DNA from 3 places in the Litorivicinus lipolyticus genome. Region 2 is predicted to be linked to each of the others. Evidence: predicted binding sites of a transcription regulator. Region 2 holds the regulator's gene; each other region holds the start of a gene.
The links. The regulator sigma-54, encoded in region 2, starts transcription at its own class of promoters, with help from an activator protein. The targets are predictions, from matches to a motif close to TGGCACNNNNNTTGCTNT.

Region 1: GH975_RS06335 (flagellar basal body rod protein FlgF) is a predicted target of sigma-54. The motif match lies at 2,075-2,092, and genes of this name have one in related genera.
Region 3: urtA (urea ABC transporter substrate-binding protein) is a predicted target of sigma-54. The motif match lies at 2,216-2,233, and genes of this name have one in related genera.

What each region holds. Positions count from the first base shown of each region.
Region 1 covers NZ_CP045871.1:1,253,745-1,258,153, reverse strand. The annotation lists gene flgH (flagellar basal body L-ring protein FlgH) at 1-459, opposite strand, end outside; gene flgG (flagellar basal-body rod protein FlgG) at 470-1,255, opposite strand; gene GH975_RS06335 (flagellar basal body rod protein FlgF) at 1,271-2,002, opposite strand; gene flgE (flagellar hook protein FlgE) at 2,145-3,401, opposite strand; gene GH975_RS06325 (flagellar hook assembly protein FlgD) at 3,391-4,074, opposite strand; gene flgC (flagellar basal body rod protein FlgC) at 4,074-4,409, opposite strand, start outside.
Region 2 covers NZ_CP045871.1:2,065,014-2,069,422, reverse strand. The annotation lists gene GH975_RS10555 (PTS sugar transporter subunit IIA) at 1-267, opposite strand, end outside; gene hpf (ribosome hibernation-promoting factor, HPF/YfiA family) at 322-624, opposite strand; gene GH975_RS10545 (RNA polymerase factor sigma-54) at 727-2,175, opposite strand; gene lptB (LPS export ABC transporter ATP-binding protein) at 2,219-2,950, opposite strand; gene lptA (lipopolysaccharide transport periplasmic protein LptA) at 2,947-3,429, opposite strand; gene lptC (LPS export ABC transporter periplasmic protein LptC) at 3,414-3,938, opposite strand; gene GH975_RS10525 (KdsC family phosphatase) at 3,935-4,409, opposite strand, start outside.
Region 3 covers NZ_CP045871.1:625,907-630,315, reverse strand. The annotation lists gene GH975_RS03210 (ABC transporter permease) at 1-943, opposite strand, end outside; gene GH975_RS03205 (ABC transporter ATP-binding protein) at 955-1,593, opposite strand; gene GH975_RS03200 (ZrgA family zinc uptake protein) at 1,562-2,005, opposite strand; gene urtA (urea ABC transporter substrate-binding protein) at 2,329-3,558, shown strand; gene urtB (urea ABC transporter permease subunit UrtB) at 3,617-4,409, shown strand, end outside.

The sequences.
Region 1 (4,409 bases), 810 kb from region 2:
AAGGACGCCGCCGGGCAGACGATCGACCACCATGACCGAAATTTGACCGGACAAACTGTTGGATTGATTGGCGGCACCGGCGCCATTAAAGCCGCGGGCGTTGTCACCGAAACTGGCGGTTAACGGCTTGCCAAATATGGATGGCGCGATACCGCCTATGACCGGCGCCGAAATATTGGCGGTTGAGCTTTTGCTGGAATTGCTGGTGGCGCTTTTGGATGCTTGGGTCGATTCCTGCAAGGTCACGGTGACGATATCGCCGATGTTGCGCGCCCGGGAATCGGCAAATAAATCCATGGTGCGGCCGGTTTGGTAGATGGATCCATTGGGGATCACCGGCGGCAGCGCGTTTTGTTGGACGACCGGCGCGTAGGCTTCGTCGCCCGGTTTAGGGGCGATTACACCACCGCCGCATCCGACCAGAGCGAGTGCCGATACAGTCAATATAATTCGCAGCATAATCAGACCCCTACAATTGTTGATTCAAGTAAGACAGCATCTGATCGGCGGCCGAAATGACCTTCGAATTCATCTCATAAGCGCGCTGTGTGGTGATCATGTTGACCAACTCTTCGACGCTCGACACGTTGGAGTTTTCAACCGCGCCCTGCTCCAGTGAGCCCAAGCCGATTTCGGACGGCGTGCCAATGTTGGGCGGGCCACTGGCTTCGGTTTCCACGTAGTTGTTGCCGCCCATGGCCAACAACCCTTCCGGGTTAGCAAAGTCAGCCAGCGTGATGTTACCGACCACGGTCGACAGCCCAGTGCCCTGTTCGACTGCGCTAACCGAACCGTCTTTACCAATGGTGATCACCGATGAGCCGGCCGGAATGTTGATCTGGGGTTCGAGCAAGTAGCCTTCGGCGGTCACCACGGCACCGTCCGAGTTGACCTGAAACTGGCCATCACGGGTGTAGCCGACAATGCCGTCCGGGCGCTGAATTTGGAAGAACCCACGACCGTTAATGGCGACGTCCAGGGCTTGGCCGGTGACCTGCATGGAGCCGTTGCTGAATACCTTGCGGGTGCCGCTGATTTTGACCCCGGTGCCGATCTGGATGCCGGATGGCAACTGCGCATCGTCACCATTGGCGCCGCCCGGCGCACGTTCGACCTGGTACAACAAATCCTGAAAGACGACGCGGTCTTTCTTGAATCCATTGGTAGACACGTTCGCCAGGTTGTTGGACACCACGGCGAGTGCCTTGTCCTGGGCTGCCAATCCGGTCTTTGCGACCCAAAGTGCTGCGTTCATCGGTTATCTCCTGGCTTAATTACTAGAGATGGCGTCGTTGGCGCTGCTTTCAGCATCGTCCAAACGGCTCATCAAATTCACACTCATCTCGAACTGGCGAGACAGGTTCATCAGCTCGACCAAGGCGGAGGCGCCATTGACGTTCGAGCCTTCCAAAAATCCAGATTGAAGGGTTGCGGTAATGTCCGGTTCCGGCACCTCGCCCTTGAATCGAATCAAACCGTCGTCGCCTTTAAACACATCTAAATTTTCAACCGGGGTGACCATTTTCAGACGATCCAGCCGAACCATGCCGCCGCCTGGGGGGACCACGCTGACACTGCCGTCCTGGCCGATCGAAATCGATTCGTAAACCGGCACTGGAATCACCCCCAACTCGCCCAGCACCGGCTGGCCTTGCTGGGTGGTCAATAGCCCTTCAGGCGACACCTTGAAGTCGCCGTTACGGGTGAAGGCTTGCTGGTCCTCGTTGACCTGAACGGCGAACAACGAGCGACCGCTGATGGCGACATCCAAGTCACGACCGGTTTGCTGCATCGGACCGGCGGTCAGATCAACACCACCGCCTGCCAGGCGCGCGGTTGACCGTGCACCGTACTCGCCACCGGTGATTTCTTGGCTGACCATGGTGAAACGGTCGGCCTTGAAGCCGCTGGTGGCTGCGTTGGCCATGTTGTTTGCCACCAGTGCCTGGGCCCGCATCATATTAGTTGCGGTCTGGCTGGCCATGTAGATGGCTTTATCCATGTTGTCCTCCGATCGGCAAACCTTTGCCGGTTTAATCAGTCAGACGCCAAAAAAACAACGCCTACTGATTGCAATACAAAATGCGTGCCAGAAACTAAAAAGCCCCCAATTAAGGGGGCTTTCAGCTCACAGGTACCGAGGGTTAACGCAGGTTCAGAATTGCCTGAGTCACCGTCTCGGCGGTCTCGATCACTTTGGCATTAGCCTGGTAGTTACGCTGCGCGGTAATCAAGCTGACCAGTTCTTCGGACGTGTCGACGTTGGACTCTTCAAGCGCACCCGCCTGGATATTGCCCAAGGTACCGGTGCCCGGCTTACCAATCAGCGCAGGTCCCGAGGACGAGGTTTCTAACCACGCCGAGTCACCCGACGGGCTGAGGCCCTGCATGTTGGTAAAGTCGGCAATCGCGATTTGCGCCATCAGTGCCGAGCGGCCATTGGAGTAACGCGCCAAAATGTCGCCGTTGTCGTTGACGTCCAGCGACGCCAAGCGACCGGCGGTGTAACCGTCTTGGGACACTTCGGAGACTGAAAAGTCGGTACCGTACTGGGTCGTCGTGGTCAGGTTGAATTCGTACGCCAAGGTGCTGGCCGCGCCGGTGATGCTGGTCGGAATGGTCAGGGTGACGGCATTTTTGGCCGCCACATCGACCGCCCCGGTTCCGGCGCTGGCGACGCCACTGATTTGACCGTCCGCCGAAAAGTCGACATTGACGTAAGGCGTACCGCCGCCCATGACATCGGTGCCGTCAACGCGCGGGTACATGCGCCAGCTGTTGTCCGCGTCTTTGACGAAATATTGTTGCATGGTGTAGTCGCGTCCCAACGAATCGTAGACCGCCACCGTGGTCAGGTAGTTAAAGGTCTGCTCGTTACTGGGGTCAAACGCCGAGGTGATCACGGCCGATTCCGAATCCAAGTTAAGTTGGGTTTGGACGTCGGTGGTCGCCTGCGGCGGCTGTTGGGCGCTGTCGATACGAATCGGGTTCAATTCGGCCTGGACGTTGCCTTGCGCATCCGCCAAGTAGCCCATCAGGCTGGCGCCCTGGTTGGAAATAATAAAGCCGTCGTCATCTAGCTGCATGGCACCGGAGCGGGTATAGGTGGTGACGTCGCCATCACGCTGGATGAACATGCCCTCGCCCGACATGGCCATATCCAAACTGTTGTTGGTGTAGTTCAGGTTGCCCTGGTCAAATTGTTGACTGATCGCCGCCAGGGTCACACCGTTACCGGCGCTGGTAGCGCCCGAGAAGCCGACGCCGCTGGCGTAAACGTCCGCGAATTCCGCACGCGACCGCTTAAAACCGGTGGTCGATGCGTTGGCGATGTTGTTGGAAATCACGTCCAACTGACTTTGTGCGGCGCGCAGGCCGGTAAGTGCCGTGTTAATTGACATCGTTGTTCTCCTGGGTGGATTCGGTAATGGCGCGGACGTCGGCTAAGGCCACGGGTCCTACGCTGTTTAAGTTCAAGGTGGTGGAATTGCCCGACAAGCTGACCGAGTTAACGTTCGCATTCAGGTACACCGGCACCGCGTAGGTGTCCCCGGTGGCTTCGGTCGCCAAGGCGACAAATCGGTGGGCGCCGCGGCTGTCACCGGACCAATTAAAGTTAATCGTGCCGGCGGACTCCTGGCCCAAACTGATGCGGTCGACTTCGCGCCCGATCTGGTCCAGGACCTGGATTTCCAAGTTGCCGGTCGAGCTGGGCAGGTCTACCTGGGCGTTCATCTGGCCGCCGCGGTAGTCAAAGGCACTGGTTTCAACGGTCACCGTTCGCCCAACTAGGCTCGATGCCTGCAGCGCTTGGGCCGACGATTGCGCCGATACCAGCTCTTCCATCTTGGCGTTGATTTTATCCAGCCCTTCGACCTGACTAAATTGGGCCAATTGCACCAGCTGCTCGTTGGCATCGATCGGCGCGGTCGGGTCCTGGTTCTTCATTTGCGCAATCAGCAGCTGCATAAAGGCGTCTTGATCCAACTGGTTCTGGGACGCTTCGGTGCGGGTACTGGTTAGCTGACTTTGCAGATAATTGATGTCATTGCTGCCGCCGATAGAATTGGTCATTAGTTTTGTCCCATGCGCAGCAGCTGCTGCGATAATTCACGTGCGTCTTTCATCACTTCGACGTTGGCTTGGTAGGCCCGCGATGCTGCAATCATGTCGGCCATTTCGGTCATCACGTTGACGTTCGGTGCAAACACATAACCGTCACCGTCAGCCAGCGGATGACCGGGGTCGAAGCGGCGGATGGCCGGTTCGTTACTTTCGACGATTGCTTTGAGTTGAACGCCGGCGGTGGCGCCGGTCGGCATCTGGCCCCCCATGATTGCCACTTGTTCGGCGCGCAGGGTTTCAAAGACCGGTTTCTTGGCCTTGTAAACGTCGTCCGGGTTACTTGC
Region 2 (4,409 bases):
GTTTTCCAGCGCAAACAGGTGCACGCTGGGTTCGTTGACGACGCTGCTGCGGCAGTGCGGTACGGCAATGCCCTGGCCAATGCCGGTGCTGCCCAAGCGCTCGCGCGCCTGCAGGCCGTCCATCAGTAACTCGGCTTGGTGGTCATCACAATTTAGGGTTTCGGAAATTTGAACGGCAGCCAGTTCCAGTGAGCGCTTTTTACTTTTGACGGCAAATTGCGGATGGACCTGTGTAGGTAGCAAATAGTCAGAGAGAGATTGGTTCAAAAAAGAACTCCGGTGGGGCATTCATTGACCCACCGGATTGTAGCCGTGTTCGGGCTATGCCGCACCTTGCTTTCGTGCGACGTTCTTCTCTTTATGTTTAAGGACTTGTCGGTCGAGCTTGTCGGTCATCAGGTCGATCGACGCATACATGTCGTCGTTTTCCGACAGCGCATGTAAATCGGCCCCGGCAACATGGATCGACCCCTCGGCAATTTGGCGTGTTTTCTCGACCCGCAGCACCACTTCGATTCGGGTGATGGTGTCAGAGTGTCGGGTCAGTCGATCGAATTTGGATTGGACGTAGTCGCGAATGGCGTCGGTGATTTCGAGATGTTGCCCGCTGATACTGATGTGCATGTGCAGCTCCTTAACATTCTTATCGTGGTCGATGAATATCGACTAATTTACCCTACTCCGGTTGAACCGAGCTGACCAGTCCCTGGGGTCCGATGTGTTCCGTTACGCGAACTGCTTGCGCTCGCTGGAACCTGCAATGCCCATGCCTTCACGGTATTTGGCAACTGTGCGCCGGGCGACTGTGTAGCCTTCCTCGCCCAGCAACGCCGTCAGTTTTGAATCCGACAGCGGTTTGGTCCGAGGTTCGGCCGCGACCAGGCGTTTGATGACCGCGCGAATGGCGGTTGAGCTGGCCGCTTCGGAGCCGTCGGCGGAGGCCAGCTGCGACGAGAAAAAGAACTTCAGCTCGAACAGACCCTTGGGAGTCAGCACAAACTTTTGCGTGGTTGCGCGCGACACCGTGCTTTCGTGCATGTCGATTTGACGGGCGATGTCGGCCAGGATTAGCGGGCGCATGGACTCTTCGCCGTGCTCCAAAAACTCCAGTTGCTCGGCCATAATTGTGCGACCGACTTTAAGCAGCGTGTCATAGCGGCTTTCGACCGATTTGATTAGCCACTTGGCCTCGCGGGTTTGCGCTTTGATGTAGTTTTTGGAGTCGTCGTCCAGGTGCTCGACCAAGTCGCTGTAGGTGCGGTTGAGGTACAACCGCGGCACGGCCTCGGCATTCAGCTCGACGCGCCACAGGGTGTTGACCTTGCGCACCACCAAATCTGGAATGACATAGTCGGTATCACTTGAGCCAATCGCGCTGCCGGGGCGCGGCGACAGGGTTTTGATCAGGCTGAGGGCTTCGTGGACTTCGGACTTGTCGACGCCCAAGCCGCGGCTGATGCTGGTCAAATCGCGCTTGGCCAGAGCCTCAAAACGTTCGTCGATGATGCGGATCGCGGTCTCGCGGGCATCAACGGAGTCGCCCAGTTGGCGCAGTTGAATGCGCAGGCATTCTTGGACGTCGCGGGCGCCAATGCCGGGCGGGTCAAGGTGGTGGATTTGCTTCAATACGACCGCCACTTCATCGACTTCGGCGATATCGTCTAGTTCATCCGCCGTCGCTTCGCAGATGGTCTCTAGGCTTTCGCGCAGGTAACCGGCGTCGTCGATGCCGTCAACCAGGGCAATAAACAGCACCTGGTCACGCGGTGTCAGGTGCAGCTGCCACATTTGGTCCAGGAGGTGTTGGTGCAAGGTGACGGGCGCGCTGGAGCGGGCTTCAAATTCGGGCAGCCCTTCGATCGAGCTGGAGTTGTTAACGAAGGTGTCTTCCCAGCGCGAGTCCATGGCGTCGTTGTCGCCAAGGTTATCGGTTTGGCTGACCAGTTCGTCGACACTTTTTTCGCTGGCATCGGGCTGTTCGGTGATGCTGTCGCTATCCGGCGCGGCGGCTAAGCCTTCGTCGTCTTCGCGTTCCAGCAACGGGTTTTCGTCCAACGCTTGTTGAATTTCTTGCTGCAGTTCCAGCGTCGACAGCTGCAGCATGCGGATGGCTTGCTGCAGTTGTGGCGTCATCGCCAACTGTTGGCCCATCTTTAGCTGTAGAGATTGCTTCATGCGTTACCCCGTATCCGGTACCGACTATAGCCCAGATTTTGGCCTACATGCGAAATTCGTGCCCTAAATAGACCTGTCGTACGGTCTCGTTGGCCAGTAAGTCTTGGGGGCTGCCTTGGGCGAGCAAGGATCCGTCGCTGACGATGTAACCGCGATCGCACAGGTCGAGCGTTTCGCGCACGTTGTGATCGGTGATCAGGACGCCGATATCGCGTGCCGCCAACCCTCGGACCAGGCGTTTGATGTCGCTCACCGAGATCGGGTCGACCCCAGCAAAGGGTTCGTCCAGCAACACGTAGGCGGGGTCCATGGCCAGCGCACGGGCGATTTCGACGCGCCGCCGCTCGCCGCCGGATAGGGCCTGGCCGAGGCTGTCGGCGACGTGTTCGAGGTGGAACTCGGCCAGCAAGGCGTCGGCTTTTTGCTGGCGCTGGCGCTTATCCAAGTCGCGGCGTAATTCCAGTACCGCCAACAAGTTGTCGCGACTGGACAGTCGTCGAAAAATGCTGGCTTCCTGCGCCAGATAACCCAGCCCGCGCTGGGAGCGTCGGTGCATGGGTTGGCGGCTGACGTCTTGGCCGTCGATAGTGACCGCACCGCTGTCGGCTTTAACCAAGCCGACAATCATGTAAAACGAGGTCGTTTTGCCGGCGCCATTGGGACCCAGCAAGCCGACAATCTCGCCCGGTTCGACGCGCACCGACATGTCTTTGACGACTTGACGTTTGCCGTAGCGCTTAGCCAGACCGCTGGCTGTCAGTGCACGCTCAGTCACGAATTGTTGGGTGTCAGGGTCATTTGCACGCGCTCGCCGCTGCCCTGGCTGCTGGCTTCAAGGGTGCCCTTGGCTTGGCGGTAGATGACCGACTCGCCAATTACGGTGTTGGTTGACTGGGTCAACTCCGCGTCGCCGGTCAGGACCATAATCTGGTCGGTCAGGGTCCAGTCGATGGTGCTGGCAATGCCTTTGACTGGACCTTGTTCGACGTTTGGGGTGTCAGCAAAAATTGCTGGGCTGCCAGTGGCGGTCATGCTGTCGACCTGACCATTGATCAGCTTCGCGGTCAGTCGCGCCGCTTCAATGCGCAGTGCGCCCTGAGTCAGAATTACATTGCCGGTGTACACGGCGCGGCCAGCACGCTCATCAAAGCTGGCGTTGTCGGCGTTGACCGTGATCGGCAGGTCGCGATCTTCGGGCAGCGCAGCGGCGGCGGTGCTGAGGGTCAGCAACAGAGCAATTAGCGAGCGGGCCATAAGGTTGTGGTTACCTGTTGTGTCAGTTCGATGGTATCGGTTGTGGTTTCGATCCTGACCTGTCCGGCGCCTGCGGTAAAGTCGGGGGCGTGTATTTTCGCGTTGCCGGTGGCGGTCATAACGTCGCCTTGGTATTCAATTTGGTCGGCGTTCAAGGTTCGCCGCTCGGCGGCATGGGTAGCCGTTGCGTCGCCCTTGAGTAGCGTTCGATCCGGGTAGGTCTCGCCAATCGTCGACTCGGCTTGCCAGCCAGACAGTGGCCAGGTCAGCGCCGGCTGGGTGATCTGGCCGGGTCGGGAACCGTCAAAGTCGAGGGCTTCGGGGGCGGTCATGGTGCTTTTTAGCGCGCCGTCCGCATCGAACTGACGAAGGCGCGGGTTGACCACGCGCAGCGCCACGTCTTGTTCGGCGGCGGCCAAGTCAACCACCACGGGGCGCGCCCGAGTGTCATCCCAGCTGACCCAAATCAGTGCCGCTAGGATCAGGCCTGCGACCCAAACCGGGTTCATTCACCGACTCCGAATTCGGCCAATACGCTGGCCTGATGGCCCTGGGCCGCCAGCAGCGCATTGCACAGTTCGCGCACGGCACCCATGCCGCCGGCGGCGCGCGTCGCCTCAACACGTTCGCGCACCCAAGGGTCAGCACCCGGCACGGTACGCCCGACGCCAACCGCTAACAGTGCCGACAGATCGGGCAGGTCATCGCCCATGTAGGCAACCTGGTCCAGGGTCAGCTGTAACGTGCCGGTCAGTTCAGTAATCGCCGCCAGCTTGTCATCGCGGCCCTGGATGACGTGTGCGATGCCTAATTGGCGCGCCCGGTAGTCGACCATCGGCGATACTCGCCCTGTCACCAGCGCGACGGCGATGCCGTGGCTTTGGACCAATTTGATACCGAGGCCGTCTTGGGTGTGAAAGGGCTTGAGTTGCTCGCCGTCGCCGTCAAACCAGACCCGACCGTCGGTCAAAATGCCATCG
Region 3 (4,409 bases), 910 kb from region 2:
CAATCGCCTGTACGGATAACGCAAAGCCGAGCGAGCAGCCCATCGCCCGCAACACCCAGCACTCGCGCCGGCGTTGCTGCCAGTTCATCAACATCAAAGTCACCAGCGACAGCCCGGCGAACAGCAGGATCAACCCCGAGAACAAGCGCGCGGACGACTGCACCACGCCCAGCAACTGCCACAACTGAGTCAGCGCAGCCGCCGGAATCACCGCCGTCACGCGCCCCTCCGTCGAACGGTCAATCTGGCGCTGGATTCGAAAAATACCGACTTTACGCTTCGCACCCAGTAACAGCGCCGTGACTGCCCCGTCGGCATCCGGATCGGCCCCGTGCACGATGCGGTCGGCTTGCAGCGACACCAGTATCCGGTTGTCCAGCGGCGTTCCGGTCGGGGCCAGTATGCCCGTCACCCGCAACACCTGATCGTGGCTGCGCTCTAACCCGGTGCCACTGCCGTGGGATAACTGGATCGATTGGCCGGTCGCATAACCCAAGCGATTGGCCGCTTGGGCACCTAAAACCACCGAACGCCAATCGTCCGGCCATGCGCCGGTGGCGAAGCGAATCGGCTGACCGCGGGCGTCGCTTAAATGACGCACGTAGTCCGGCGCCGTCGCCATCACAGCGACGCCGCGGTGCGAATCCCCAAGCGCAATCGGCACGACCCAGTCGACGTCCTCCAAAGCGCTGACCAGGGCTTGGTCCGCGGGCGACAAACCGGCGCCCCCGGCGCCTAGCTGGTACAGCGCGTGCATCACGATCTGGACATCCCCCGACGGGCGCGCGACGATTAAATCGATGCCGCGGGCACCCGCATACAGACCCTCTTTAACGCCTTCGGTGACCCGCTGACCGAGCACCACAATGACCAGCGCCAAGGCAATCGCGACCACCGTGAGTGCGGCACTTGCGCGTCGATAGCGCAGCGATTTAAGTGCCATTCGCAACCGCATCATAGCGTTACCACCCGATCAAATCGTGATGCCAAATCCGAGTCGTGACTGACCATCAATAGGGTTTGGCCGCCCCAACAATTCATCACGCGATCACGGTTAGTTCGATCCAGCGCCGAGGTTGGTTCGTCGGCAAAAATCAGGTCTGGCTGACAGATTAAGGCCCGGGCCACCGCCACGCGCTGCTGCTGGCCGACGCTTAGCCGGCGCACCGGTGTATTCAGCAGCGACGCATCCAGGCTCAACGCAGCCCATAAGTCCTTCCCATCGCTGGGCGCACGACCGGCAAACTGAGCCGCCAGACGCAGATGGTCGATCGGGGTTAGGTAGGGCAACAAATTGAGTGTTTGATAAACCAGCCCCAGGTGACGCGCGCGAAAACGATCGCGCTCCGACGATGACATCGCGCCGATCGATTGCCCGGCGATTTGCACGGAACCGGTGGCCGGCACCAGCAAGCCCGCCAGCAGGTGAATCAGCGTCGACTTGCCGGACCCGGACTCGCCCAGGACCAAGACCGATTCGCCACGCGCCAGCCGCAGGTCCGGAAAGGCAATGTGCCGGCTGCCAAGCCGAACCGATAGCCCCTGGGCCGCAAGCACCGTGTCAGTCACCCAGCAGCACGGCCGGCTGTTCATCGCTGACAGTTTGCGACACTTGATGGCGCGCCGACAGGTACGTCAGCTCAATTTCTTGAAGCGACGGTGCCCACGCAAAAACGCTCAGCTCAATCGAGCTCAGCGACGTCGGCGCCGCGCAATCGTAGGTTTGGGCCAAGGTAATGTCCGCATGGCCATCACCCAGGTCCGTATCCAGCATCTGAATGGCACGCGCTACACATTGACCTGACGGGGCGGCTAATAGTTGCCGACCGCGCGGGTCGATGGTGCCAAAATCCGCTTTTGGCAGGACCAAATTAACATCCAATACCGCGCCATCCAGCGCGACCTGCATGTGGCCCTCACCATGATGATGGCCACCACCGGCCAACACGGGTGCGGACAACAGCGCCCCCACCAGGCTCAAACCCTGGGCAAATTTAGTGTGCACACTCAATTCCTCGACTGACAGCGATACGATATATTATAACACTTCGGCATCAGGTCAATCACAGATCAATCGATCCAGGCCTCATGCTGGTGCACCGCAATAACGCAGACGCACCAAAGTCGCGCAGCTGATCTAAATTTGCGAACAAAACGCCAACCAATCCGCACGAACCAAAAGAAAAAATCATAATTATCAATGATCAACAAAAGTTGGCACGCTTTCCGCTATGTCTCTCCCGTCAACCCAAAACTCACGGAGAGATCATGCTAACCATCAAAACCCACAAAGCCCTGCGCCTTGCCCCGATCGCCCTCGCCGCCTCGATGGCCAATATGGCGATGGCTGCCGACACCATCAAGGTCGGTGTGTTGCACTCGCTGTCCGGCACCATGGCCATTAGCGAAACCACGCTAAAGGACACCATGTTGATGCTGATCGACGAGCAAAACAAAAAAGGTGGATTGCTCGGTAAGCAACTGGAGGCCGTGGTCGTGGACCCCGCGTCTAACTGGCCGCTGTTCGCCGAAAAAGCCCGCGAGCTGATCGAAAAAGACAAGGTCGACGCGGTCTTTGGTGGTTGGACGTCGGTATCGCGCAAATCAATGCTGCCGGTGTTTGAAGAACTCAACAGCGTGCTGTTTTACCCGGTTCAATACGAAGGCGAAGAATCCTCGAAAAACGTCTTCTACACCGGCGCGGCACCGAACCAGCAGGCCATCCCTGCAGTTGATTACCTTGCGGACCTGGGGGTTGAGCGCTGGGTCTTGGCCGGCACTGACTATGTTTACCCGCGCACCACCAACAAGATCCTGGCGGCTTACCTGGCGGCCAATGGCGTTGCCGAAAGCGACATCATGATTAACTACACGCCCTTCGGTCACAGCGACTGGCAATCGATTGTCTCTGACATCAAATCCTTCGGCGCACAGGGCAAAAAGACCGCCGTGGTCTCGACCATTAACGGTGACGCCAACGTGCCCTTTTACAAGGAACTGGGCGCCCAGGGCGTTTCAGCCGCTGACATCCCCGTCGTCGCGTTCTCGGTCGGCGAAGAAGAACTGTCAGGCATGGACACCTCGCCTTTGGTCGGTCACTTAGCCGCATGGAACTACTTCATGAGCGCGGACACCGAATCTAATGATGCCTTTATCGACGCATGGCAGACCTTTACCGGTGACGACGAGCGCGTTACCAACGACCCGATGGAAGCCCATTACATCGGCTTCAACATGTGGGTTGAAGCGGTCACCAAAGCGGGCACCACCGACCCCAGCGCCGTACAGGACGCCATTATCGGTGTCACCGTGCCTAACCTGACCGGCGGCTACGCGGCGATGATGCCCAACCACCACATCAGCAAACCGGTGTTGATCGGGGAAATTCAAGACGACGGTCAATTCGAAATCGTCTCGAAGACCTCGGGAACCGTGGTCGGCGATGCCTGGTCGGACTTCCTGCCGGGTTCCAAGGACCTGATTTCGGACTGGCGTGCGCCGTTGTCTTGTGGTGCCTACGACGTGGTTACGTCGAAATGCTCAGGCCAAAACTTCTAATCCACCGCACCTCCCCAGAGCCCGGCCGTGTGCCGGGCTTTTTTGCAAGGACCACACTATGAATCGCCATGCACTTGGCTGGATCACTGCGCTGCTGCTAGCGCTGTCTCCGATGGCGGCCGCCGATGACGCGATCGTCAACGCCCTGCCCAACGCTTCGTTCGAACAAAAAGCCGAACTGATGACCCAGTGGCTGACGCAGGATCCCGCCGCCGCCCAACGCGCCAGCCAGTTAATGCTGGACGGAGCGCTGTATTACGACAAGCGCAATGGCACCCTGTATCAGGTCGCCGACCATCGCAAAGGCGCGACAGCGCTAACGCTGGATGGCCAGAGCACCGTCACCATCGACAAAAAACGACAATTCAAGCGGGTCTCGCTCAACAACGACCTGCGCGACCAATTACGCACGGAGCTTGCGCTACTGTCACTCAGCAACGATGACCCGGCGATTCGCCTTGGCAGTATCGAACAGTTGCTGCAAACGCCCTCAGCCCGTGCAACCGCCGCGATCCAGCTAGCCGCCGAACGCGAGGGCAATGCCAACATCCAGGAAAAAATGCGCCTCGCCTTGGCGATCTCCGGGCTTGCCAGCAGCGAGCCGGAAGCGCGCGCCGCCGCGGTCACTTCGCTGAGCGACTCGGTCAGTAATGACGCGCTGAATGCCTTGCGCCTGATCAGCCCGGATGACGCATTGTATGCCGACGCCCAGCGCGGGGTCGTCGCGATCGAGCGGGCACATCAACGTTACCAATGGGCCGAGACCTTGTATTTCGGCATCAGCCTTGGGTCGGTCTTGGTGCTGGCTGCGATCGGCCTGGCGATTACCTTCGGGGTCATGGGCGTGATCA